2 regions of the Streptomyces sp. NPDC050145 genome follow, and region 2 is predicted to be linked to the other one. Evidence: predicted binding sites of a transcription regulator. Region 2 holds the regulator's gene; the other holds the start of a gene.
What was found. The regulator HspR, encoded in region 2, represses chaperone genes until heat shock. The targets are predictions, from matches to a motif close to TTGAGNNNNNNNNNCTCAA.
Positions count from the first base shown of each region.

Region 1: the regulator HspR is predicted to act here: its motif matches at 2,802-2,820, upstream of lon (endopeptidase La).

Region 1 covers NZ_JBITJS010000028.1:54,122-58,992, forward strand. The annotation lists gene ACIBTU_RS37125 (lysozyme) at 1-301, shown strand, start outside; gene lon (endopeptidase La) at 368-2,779, opposite strand; gene ACIBTU_RS37135 (GNAT family N-acetyltransferase) at 2,959-3,618, shown strand; gene ACIBTU_RS37140 (DUF3626 domain-containing protein) at 3,673-4,767, shown strand; gene ACIBTU_RS37145 (rhomboid-like protein) at 4,694-4,871, opposite strand, start outside.
Region 2 covers NZ_JBITJS010000002.1:441,176-446,046, forward strand. The annotation lists gene dnaK (molecular chaperone DnaK) at 1-1,425, shown strand, start outside; gene grpE (nucleotide exchange factor GrpE) at 1,422-2,087, shown strand; gene dnaJ (molecular chaperone DnaJ) at 2,133-3,332, shown strand; gene ACIBTU_RS05545 (heat shock protein transcriptional repressor HspR) at 3,338-3,787, shown strand; gene ACIBTU_RS05550 (hypothetical protein) at 3,873-4,103, opposite strand; gene ACIBTU_RS05555 (DUF397 domain-containing protein) at 4,117-4,317, opposite strand; gene ACIBTU_RS05560 (helix-turn-helix domain-containing protein) at 4,314-4,871, opposite strand, start outside.

The DNA.
Region 1 (4,871 bases), on a different contig from region 2:
GACGCAGAGCGGGATGGTCACCTGGATCCGTGACTTCCTGAACCAGTACAAGGCCCGCACGGGCCGCGACGCCGTCATCTACACGGCGACGAGCTGGTGGACCCAGTGCACCGGCAACTACGGCGGCTTCGCGGCGTACAACCCGCTGTGGATCGCCCGGTACTCCTCCACCGTGGGCACGCTCCCGGCCGGCTGGGGCTACTACACGATGTGGCAGTACACGTCCTCCGGCCCGACGGTCGGCGACCACAACAAGTTCAACGGCGCCCTGGACCGCGTCCAGGCGCTGGCCCTCGGCTGATCCGGCGGCCGACCGACATGCCGGAGGCCCGGCCCCACGTGGGGCCGGGCCTCCGGTCTGCGGGCGTCACGCCGCGACGGGAACCTCCAGGTTCGCCGAGGCGGGCGCGAGGGCCAGCTCCAGGACCTGGCGGACGTCCGTCACCGGGTGGACGTCCAGCTTCTCCAGGACCTCGGCCGGGACGTCGTCCAGGTCCGGCTCGTTGCGCTTCGGGATGATCACGGTCGTGATCCCGGCCCGGTGCGCGGCGAGCAGCTTCTGCTTCACGCCGCCGATGGGCAGCACGCGCCCGGTCAGCGACACCTCACCGGTCATCGCCACGTCCGTACGGACCTGCCGGCCGCTCAGGAGCGAGGCGAGGGCCGTCGTCATGGTGACGCCGGCGCTCGGCCCGTCCTTCGGGACCGCGCCCGCCGGGAAGTGGATGTGCACGCCGCGCTCCTTCAGGTCCGCGACGGGCAGCTCCAGTTCCGCGCCGTGCGAGCGCAGGAAGGAGAGCGCGATCTGCGCGGACTCCTTCATGACGTCGCCGAGCTGACCGGTCAGGGTCAGTCCGGCCGCGCCGGTCTCCGGGTCGGCGAGGGACGCCTCGACGAAGAGGACGTCGCCGCCCGCCCCGGTCACCGCGAGACCGGTCGCGACACCGGGCACCGCCGTGCGCCGCTCGGCCGGGTCCTGCGCGGACTCGGGCACGTGGTGCGGCCGCCCGACCAGCTCGCGCAGGTCGCCCTCGGCGACGGTGAACGGCAGCTCGCGCTCGCCGAGTTCGTGCTGGGCCGCGACCTTGCGGAGCACGCGTGTGACGGCCCGCTCCAGGTTGCGGACACCGGCCTCACGCGTGTACTCGCCGGCCAGCTTGCGCAGCGCGTCCTCGCCGATGACGACCTCGTCCTTGCCGAGACCCGCACGGTCCAGCTGGCGGGGCACCAGGTGGTCGCGGGCGATGACGACCTTCTCGTCCTCGGTGTAGCCGTCGAGGCGGACCAGCTCCATGCGGTCGAGCAGGGCCTCCGGGATGGCTTCGAGCACGTTCGCCGTCGCCAGGAAGACGACGTCGCTCAGGTCGAGTTCGACCTCCAGGTAGTGGTCGCGGAAGGTGTGGTTCTGCGCCGGGTCGAGGACCTCGAGGAGGGCGGCCGCCGGGTCGCCCCGGAAGTCCGAGCCGACCTTGTCGATCTCGTCGAGCAGGACCACCGGGTTCATGGACCCGGCCTCCTTGATCGCGCGCACGATCCGTCCGGGCAGCGCGCCGACGTACGTACGCCGGTGGCCGCGGATCTCCGCCTCGTCGCGGACGCCGCCGAGGGCGACGCGGACGAACTTGCGGCCCATGGCGTGGGCCACGGACTCGCCGAGGCTGGTCTTGCCGACGCCGGGCGGGCCGACGAGCGCGAGCACCGCGCCGCCGCGCCGTCCGCCGACGACCCCGAGCCCGCGGTCCGCGCGCCGCTTGCGCACGGCCAGGTACTCGGTGATGCGCTCCTTCACGTCGTCGAGCCCGAAGTGCTCGGCGTCGAGGACGGAGCGGGCGCCCTGGATGTCGTAGGCGTCCTCGGTGCGGTCGTTCCACGGCAGTTCGAGGACGGTGTCGAGCCAGGTGCGGATCCAGGAGCCCTCGGGCGACTGGTCGCTCGACCGCTCCAGCTTGTCGACCTCCTTGAGGGCGGCCTCCCGCACGTTCTCGGGCAGGTCCGCGGCCTCGACGCGGGCGCGGTAGTCGTCGGACTCCTCACCCTCCTGCTCGCCGTTCAGCTCGCGCAGTTCCTTGCGTACGGCGTCGAGCTGGCGGCGCAGCAGGAACTCGCGCTGCTGCTTGTCGACGCCCTCCTGGACGTCCTTGGCGATGGTCTCGGCGACGTCCTGCTCGGCGAGGTGCTCGCGGAGCTGGGCGGTGGCGAGCTTGAGGCGGGCGACCGGGTCGGCGGTCTCCAGGAGCTCGACCTTCTGGTCGGTGCTCAGGAAGGGCGAGTAGCCGGAGTTGTCGGCGAGGGCGGACACGTCGTCGATCTGCTGGACGCGGTCCACGACCTGCCAGGCGCCACGCTTCTTCAGCCAGTTCGTGGCGAGTGCCTTGTACTCGGTGACCAGCTCGGTCACGGAGCCGGGCAGCGGGTCGGGCAGCGTCTCCTCGACGGTCAGGCCCTCGACCCAGAGTGCGGCGCCGGGGCCCGTGGTGCCCGCGCCGATGCGCACGCGGCCGCGGCCGCGGATGAGCGCGCCGGGGTCGCCGTCGGCGAGGCGGCCCACCTGCTCGACGGTGCCGAGCACGCCGGTGTTCGCGTACGTGCCGTCGATCCGCGGAACAAGCAGCACCTTCGCCTTGCTGTCCCCACTGGACCGCGCGGCGGCCTGAGCGGCCTCCACCGCGGCGCGTACGTCGGTGTCGTTCAGGTCCAGCGGCACCACCATGCCGGGAAGTACCACCTCGTCGTCGAGCGGCAGCACGGGCAGGGTGAGCGGTGTGGACGTCGAAGCCATGATCTCCCCTTCGGCAGTCAAGTTGAGCTATGTCGACTCAATGCATGGGCGCCGTCGAATGTTCCCCGCAGACCGTTCGCTGTGAGCGATCACACCTGGCCCGGTTCGGCGGGGGCTCCGTAGGCTGCTGAACGTAAGGCATGAATGAGGGATGGGCCTATTACATCGGGGGTAGTGGAATGACGGTCGACGCACGGGTACGGGACTGGGTCGGCGGCTGGGTGCTCTCGCGCGGGGCCACTCCCCCGCTCCCCGAGCCCTGGGGGTTCACGGTCCACGTCGGCCTGGCCTCGCACGTGAGCCGCCATGTCCTCGGGGCCGCGAACGACGGCGTGCGCGAGGACGACGTCCGCCGGGCCGCGCGGTCCGTGCGCGCGGTGGGCGCCCAGCTCAAGGTCTTCGCCGACCCGGAGCGGGTGCTGCCGTGGCTCGGCCCCGAGTGGGAGCCCTACGACCTCGGCGACGTCCTGATGACGACCGAGCTGACCGACGCCGAGCCGCCCGCGCCCCCGGCCGGGTACCACCTGCACACCTGGACCCGCGACGGCGTGACCCGCGTCCTGCTCACCGACACCGAGGGCTCGTTCGCCGCCCGGGGGCAGACGGCCACGACCGGGGCGAGCACGGTGGTGGACATGATCGAGACCTCCGAGGACCACCGCCGCCGGGGCCTCGGCAGGGTCGTCATGGGCACGCTCCAGGCGGCGGCCCGCGCGCAGGGCGCCCGGCAGGGCGTCCTCGCGGGCACCCCGTCGGGCCGGCTCCTCTACCGCTCCCTGGGCTGGCACACGGTGGCCCCGCTGACCAACGCCCGGCTCCGGGCCACGACAGCGGCCTGACCCCCGGCCCTAACTCGCTTGCCCGGGCGGCACCGCGCCCCGAAAAATCCGGGCATGAGCGCACCCGTGACCCCGCTGACCCGTGCCCAGGACGCCGCCCTGCGGGCGCTGCGAGCGACCGCCCTGGCCGGCCGCGAGGACGCGGTCGGCCGGCTGGCCCGGTGCGGGGTGGACGAGCGGGCGGCCGAGGGGCTGATCGCCCTGGTGCGCCGGCACGCGCGCGTGACGCTGAACTTCCACCCGGACCGGCTGCTCGCCGACGGGCGGACCACGGTCGCGGCCGGGCTCGCCGCGGACGGCCGCTACCGGGGCCAGTACGAGACGGGCCTCTCGAACGGGAGCCGGACCGCGCACCCCGGCGGCCTGCGCGACGACTGGGAGCACGCCCTGTTCGGCGGGGCGTACGCGGGCGCGGCGGCCGTGGAGCGGCCCAAGTACGGGGCGCTGAACCTGGCGCGGCATCCCGAAGGCGCCGCGCCCCGGTTCGGCTCCTGCCATGTGCGGCTGCGCCCGGAGGCGACCGAGCGGGCGACCTTCTGCTTCGGCGACAGCCATGTCGGCCCCGCGGACGTGGGCACGGCCGACGCCCTGCACTCCGTGCTCGCCGCGCTCCTCACCGACGCCGTGGAGAGCGGACAGTCGCTCGGTCTCTCGGGCGCGGACCCCGCGGCGGAGATCCGGGCCCTCGCCGCCCCGGCGCCGCCGCGCGGCCCCGGTCGCTCGCTCGACTTCTACGTGGAGGCGCAGGTGCACGGGGACGTGGACCTGCGCACGGACGCGGAGGCGCTCGTGCTCGACCCGTCGTTCCGGGGCACGGAGACCGGCGAGCTGCTGGCGGGGCTCGGGCTGCCCGTCGAGTGGCACGCGGGGTTCGTGCTCGGCCCGGAGGTGCCGGACGAGGAGCTCGCGGCGTTCCGCGGCGAGGGGCTCGTGCCGGTCGCGGCGCGGGTGCGGGCGGAGTTCTCGGACGGCGGGCGGATCGACGCGGCCTGCGTCGGACGGGCGGCGGCCTCGGCGGCCACGTCACCCGAGAGCTGGTCGGCGTACGGGGCGCCGGACGAGGTGCTGCAGTACGTCAAGCAGCTGTGGCACTGCCTGGTGCGGTTCGGGAGGAGCGGCGCCGGCGGCGTACCAGCGGCCAGATCGTGACGCCGATCGCGAGGGCCAGGAGGTGGCCCCAGCCGGTCATCGGGTCCTCGAAGGTCAGCAGGTCCTGGACCAGCGTCGCCGCGAACGCCGCGAGCACCAGCCAG
Region 2 (4,871 bases):
CGCATCGTGAACGAGCCGACGGCCGCCGCCCTGGCCTACGGCCTCGACAAGGACGACCAGACGATCCTCGTCTTCGACCTCGGTGGCGGCACCTTCGACGTGTCCCTCCTGGAGATCGGCGACGGCGTCGTCGAGGTGAAGGCCACCAACGGTGACAACCACCTCGGTGGTGACGACTGGGACCAGCGCGTCGTCGACTACCTGGTCAAGCAGTTCAACAACGGCCACGGCGTGGACCTCGCCAAGGACAAGATGGCGCTCCAGCGCCTGCGCGAGGCGGCCGAGAAGGCCAAGATCGAGCTCTCGTCCTCGACCGAGACCACGATCAACCTGCCCTACATCACGGCGTCCGCCGAGGGCCCGCTGCACCTGGACGAGAAGCTCACGCGCGCCCAGTTCCAGCAGCTCACGTCCGACCTTCTGGAGCGCTGCAAGACGCCGTTCCACAACGTCATCAAGGACGCGGGCATCCAGCTCTCCGAGATCGACCACGTCGTTCTCGTCGGTGGCTCGACCCGTATGCCGGCCGTCGCCGAGCTCGTCAAGGAACTGACGGGCGGCAACGAGGCCAACAAGGGCGTCAACCCGGACGAGGTCGTCGCCATCGGCGCCGCCCTGCAGGCCGGTGTCCTCAAGGGTGAGGTCAAGGACGTCCTGCTCCTCGACGTGACCCCGCTGTCTCTTGGTATCGAGACCAAGGGCGGCATCATGACGAAGCTCATCGAGCGGAACACGACGATCCCGACCAAGCGGTCCGAGATCTTCACCACCGCCGAGGACAACCAGCCGTCCGTCCAGATCCAGGTCTACCAGGGCGAGCGCGAGATCGCGGCGTACAACAAGAAGCTCGGGATGTTCGAGCTGACCGGTCTGCCGCCGGCCCCGCGTGGTGTCCCGCAGATCGAGGTCGCCTTCGACATCGACGCCAACGGCATCATGCACGTCACGGCCAAGGACCTCGGGACGGGCAAGGAGCAGAAGATGACCGTCACCGGTGGCTCCTCGCTGCCGAAGGACGAGGTCAACCGGATGCGCGAAGAGGCCGAGAAGTACGCGGAGGAGGACCACGCCCGCCGCGAGGCCGCCGAGTCGCGCAACCAGGGCGAGCAGCTCGTCTACCAGACGGAGAAGTTCCTCAAGGACAACGAGGACAAGGTTCCGGGTGACGTGAAGACCGAGGTCGAGTCCGCGGTCGCCGAGCTGAAGGAGAAGCTCAAGGGCGAGGACACGGCCGAGATCCGCACCGCCACCGAGAAGGTCGCCGCCGTCTCGCAGAAGCTGGGCCAGGCCATGTACGCCGACGCCCAGGGTGCCCAGGCCGCCGGCGGTCCCGAGGGCGACGCCCCGCAGGGTGACGCCAAGGCCGACGACGACGTCGTCGACGCCGAGATCGTCGACGAGGACCGTAAGGACGGTGCCGCGTGACGGAGGAGACCCCGGGCTTCGAGGAGAACGAGAAGCCTGACGTCCCTTCCGGCGCCGACGACGCCGAGCCGAAGTCCGCCCCCTCCGACAAGGAGGGGGCGGCCCCGGCCGGGGACTCAGCTTCCGCTTCGTCCGCAGGTGATGTGGCCCTCACGGCACAGCTGGACCAGGTGCGCACTGCCCTCGGCGAGCGCACCGCCGACCTCCAGCGCCTGCAGGCCGAGTACCAGAACTACCGGCGCCGCGTGGAGCGGGACCGCGTCACGGTCAAGGAGGTCGCCGTGGCGAACCTCCTGTCCGAGCTGCTTCCCGTCCTCGACGACGTCGGCCGCGCCCGTGAGCACGGTGAGCTGGTCGGCGGCTTCAAGTCCGTCGCCGAGTCGCTGGAGACGGTCGTGGCCAAGATGGGCCTGCAGCAGTTCGGCAAGGAGGGCGAGCCCTTCGACCCGACCGTGCACGAGGCCCTGATGCACAGCTACGCGCCGGACGTCACCGAGACGACCTGCGTGGCGATCCTGCAGCCGGGTTACCGGATCGGCGAGCGCACCATCCGCCCCGCGCGGGTGGCCGTGGCCGAGCCGCAGCCGGGCGCGCAGGGCAAGTCCGACGAGGCCTCCGAGCAGGACGCCGAGAAGGACGACGGTGGCCCGGACAAGGGCTGACGTACACAGGCGCAACGAAATGAGTGAGGAGGGACGTCGGGGCCTATGAGCACCAAGGACTTCATCGAGAAGGACTACTACAAGGTCCTCGGCGTCCCCAAGGACGCCACCGACGCCGAGATCAAGAAGGCGTACCGCAAGCTGGCGCGCGAGAACCACCCCGACGCCAACAAGGGCAACCCCAAGGCGGAGGAGCGCTTCAAGGAGATCTCCGAGGCGAACGACATCCTCGGCGACGCCAAGAAGCGCAAGGAGTACGACGAGGCCCGCGCACTGTTCGGGAACGGGGGCTTCCGCCCCGGTCCCGGCGGTGGCGGCGGAGGTTCGTTCAACTTCGACCTGGGCGACCTCTTCGGAGGCGGCGCCCAGGGCCAGAGCCAGGGTCAGGGCGGTTTCGGCGGCGGCATCGGCGACGTCTTCGGCGGCCTGTTCAACCGGGGCGGCGCGGGCGCGGGCACGGGTGCCCGTACCCAGCCGCGCCGGGGCCAGGACATCGAGTCCGAGGTGACGCTCAACTTCACCGAGGCGGTGGACGGCGCCACGGTGCCTCTCCGTATGTCGTCCCAGGCCCCCTGCAAGGCGTGCTCCGGCACCGGCGACAAGAACGGCACGCCGCGCGTGTGCCCGACCTGCGTCGGCACCGGGCAGGTCTCGCGGGGCGGCGGTGGCGGCTTCTCCCTCACCGACCCGTGCGTGGACTGCAAGGGGCGCGGCCTCATCGCCGAGACCCCCTGCGAGGTCTGCAAGGGCTCCGGCCGCGCCAAGTCCTCCCGCACCATGCAGGTGCGCATCCCCGCCGGGGTCTCCGACGGGCAGCGCATCCGCCTGCGCGGCAAGGGCGCGCCCGGTGAGCGCGGCGGTCCGGCCGGCGACCTGTACGTCGTCGTCCACGTCGACGCCCACCCCGTCTTCGGCCGCAAGGGCGACAACCTCACGGTGACCGTCCCGGTGACGTTCACCGAGGCGGCGCTCGGCGGCGAGGTCAAGGTGCCCACGCTCGGCGGCCCGTCCGTCACCCTGAAGCTGCCCCCGGGCACGCCGAACGGGCGGACGATGCGGGCCCGCGGCAAGGGCGCCGTCCGCAAGGACGGCACGCGCGGAGATCTCCTGGTCACGGTCGAGGTCGCGGTCCCCAGGGACGAGGACCTGACCGATGAGGCCCGTTCGGCCCTCGAGTCGTACGCCAAGGCGACCGAGGACACGGACGTGCGGGCAGAACTGTTCCAGGCGGCGAAGGGAGCCTGAGCCAGATGGACGGCCGTCGACGAAGCAACCCGTACGAACTGACCGACGAGACACCGGTGTACGTGATCTCGGTGGCGGCCCAGCTGTCCGGCCTGCACCCGCAGACCCTGCGCCAGTACGACCGCCTCGGCCTCGTCTCGCCCGACCGCACGGCCGGGCGCGGCCGCCGCTACTCGGCCCGCGACATCGACCTGCTGCGCACCGTCCAGCAGTTGTCGCAGGAAGAGGGCATCAACCTGGCCGGCATCAAGCGCATCATCGAGCTGGAGAACCAGGTGGCGGCCCTCCAGTCCCGCGTCGCGGAACTCTCCTCGGCGGTCGAAGGCGCGGCAGCGGCCATGCAGCAGCGCGAGGCAGCGGTCCACGCCTCGTACCGCCGCGACCTGGTCCCGTACCAGGAGGTCCAGCAGACCAGCGCGCTGGTGGTCTGGCGGCCGAAGCGTCCGCAGGACTGATCTGGCGTCACTTGCCATGAAAGGGCCCGGAGTTCATCTCGAACTCCGGGCCCTTTCGCGCTCAAGGCCGCAGCCTCGCATTCGCTCAGTAGTAGTCTTCTCGGCTCCGATCGCGTCCCGTAGGCGCGATGGCCTCCCTGCGAAACGCGACGAGCCGTTCGTAGCCGTCGATCATCACGCTGTACTCGACCGGCGTCGCGCTGTCGCGAGGCTCGGAGATTCCAAGAATCGCGCCGGCCCTGCCTACGAGGTCGGGCCTGTTCGGGGAATCGACTACGCGGACTTCGGCGAAGAAGTGCAGGGGGTCTTCCGTCATTCTCGACCCGTTCTCACAGACCGCCCAGGAAACCGGCCCAGGCCGTGCCGCTCACGGACAGGCGCGGGCCCTCCGCGTTCTTGGAGTCCCGTACGTGGGTTGTGCCGGGGGCGTGGGCTACCTCCACGCAGTCGGGCTCGCTGCCGCCGCTGCTGTAGGTGCTCTTGAACCAGGCAAGCTCGGTCGGGGATCCGGCGTTGGTCTCGCGGTTCATAGTTCTCCCAGCACTTGCTCGATGAAGGCCAGTGACTCCCTTGGCGAGAGAGCCTGAGCTCGGATGATCCCACACCGCAGCTCGATGCCACGGAGCTGTTTCGGGTCGGATACCGGTCGCCCGTTGTACAAGCCGTCACAACGCCCGACAGCGGTCCCGTCCCCGAATTTGAGAACCTCCATGATCCCGTCCATCCCCGCGTGATCCTCCCGGTCCGTCGGCATCACCTGGATTTCGATGGTGCGCAACTGGCTTAGCTCCAGGAGGTGTTCGAGCTGGCCGCGCAGGACGGTGCGGCCGCCGATGGGGCGGCGCAGGGTCACCTCTTCCTGGATGAAGTTGAGGGCGGGGGCCGGGTCGCGGTCGAAGATGGACTTGCGGGCCGTGCGGCCGGCCATCGCGCGTTCGATCTGTTCGGAGGACAGCGCCGGGCGGCGCATCGAAAAGAGGGCCTGCGCGTACTCGGGGGTCTGGAGCAGGCCGTGCGGGCTGTGGTTCCAGTACGAGGTCAGCTCGACGGCCTTCGCCTCCAGCGCCGCGATGTCCCGTACCTT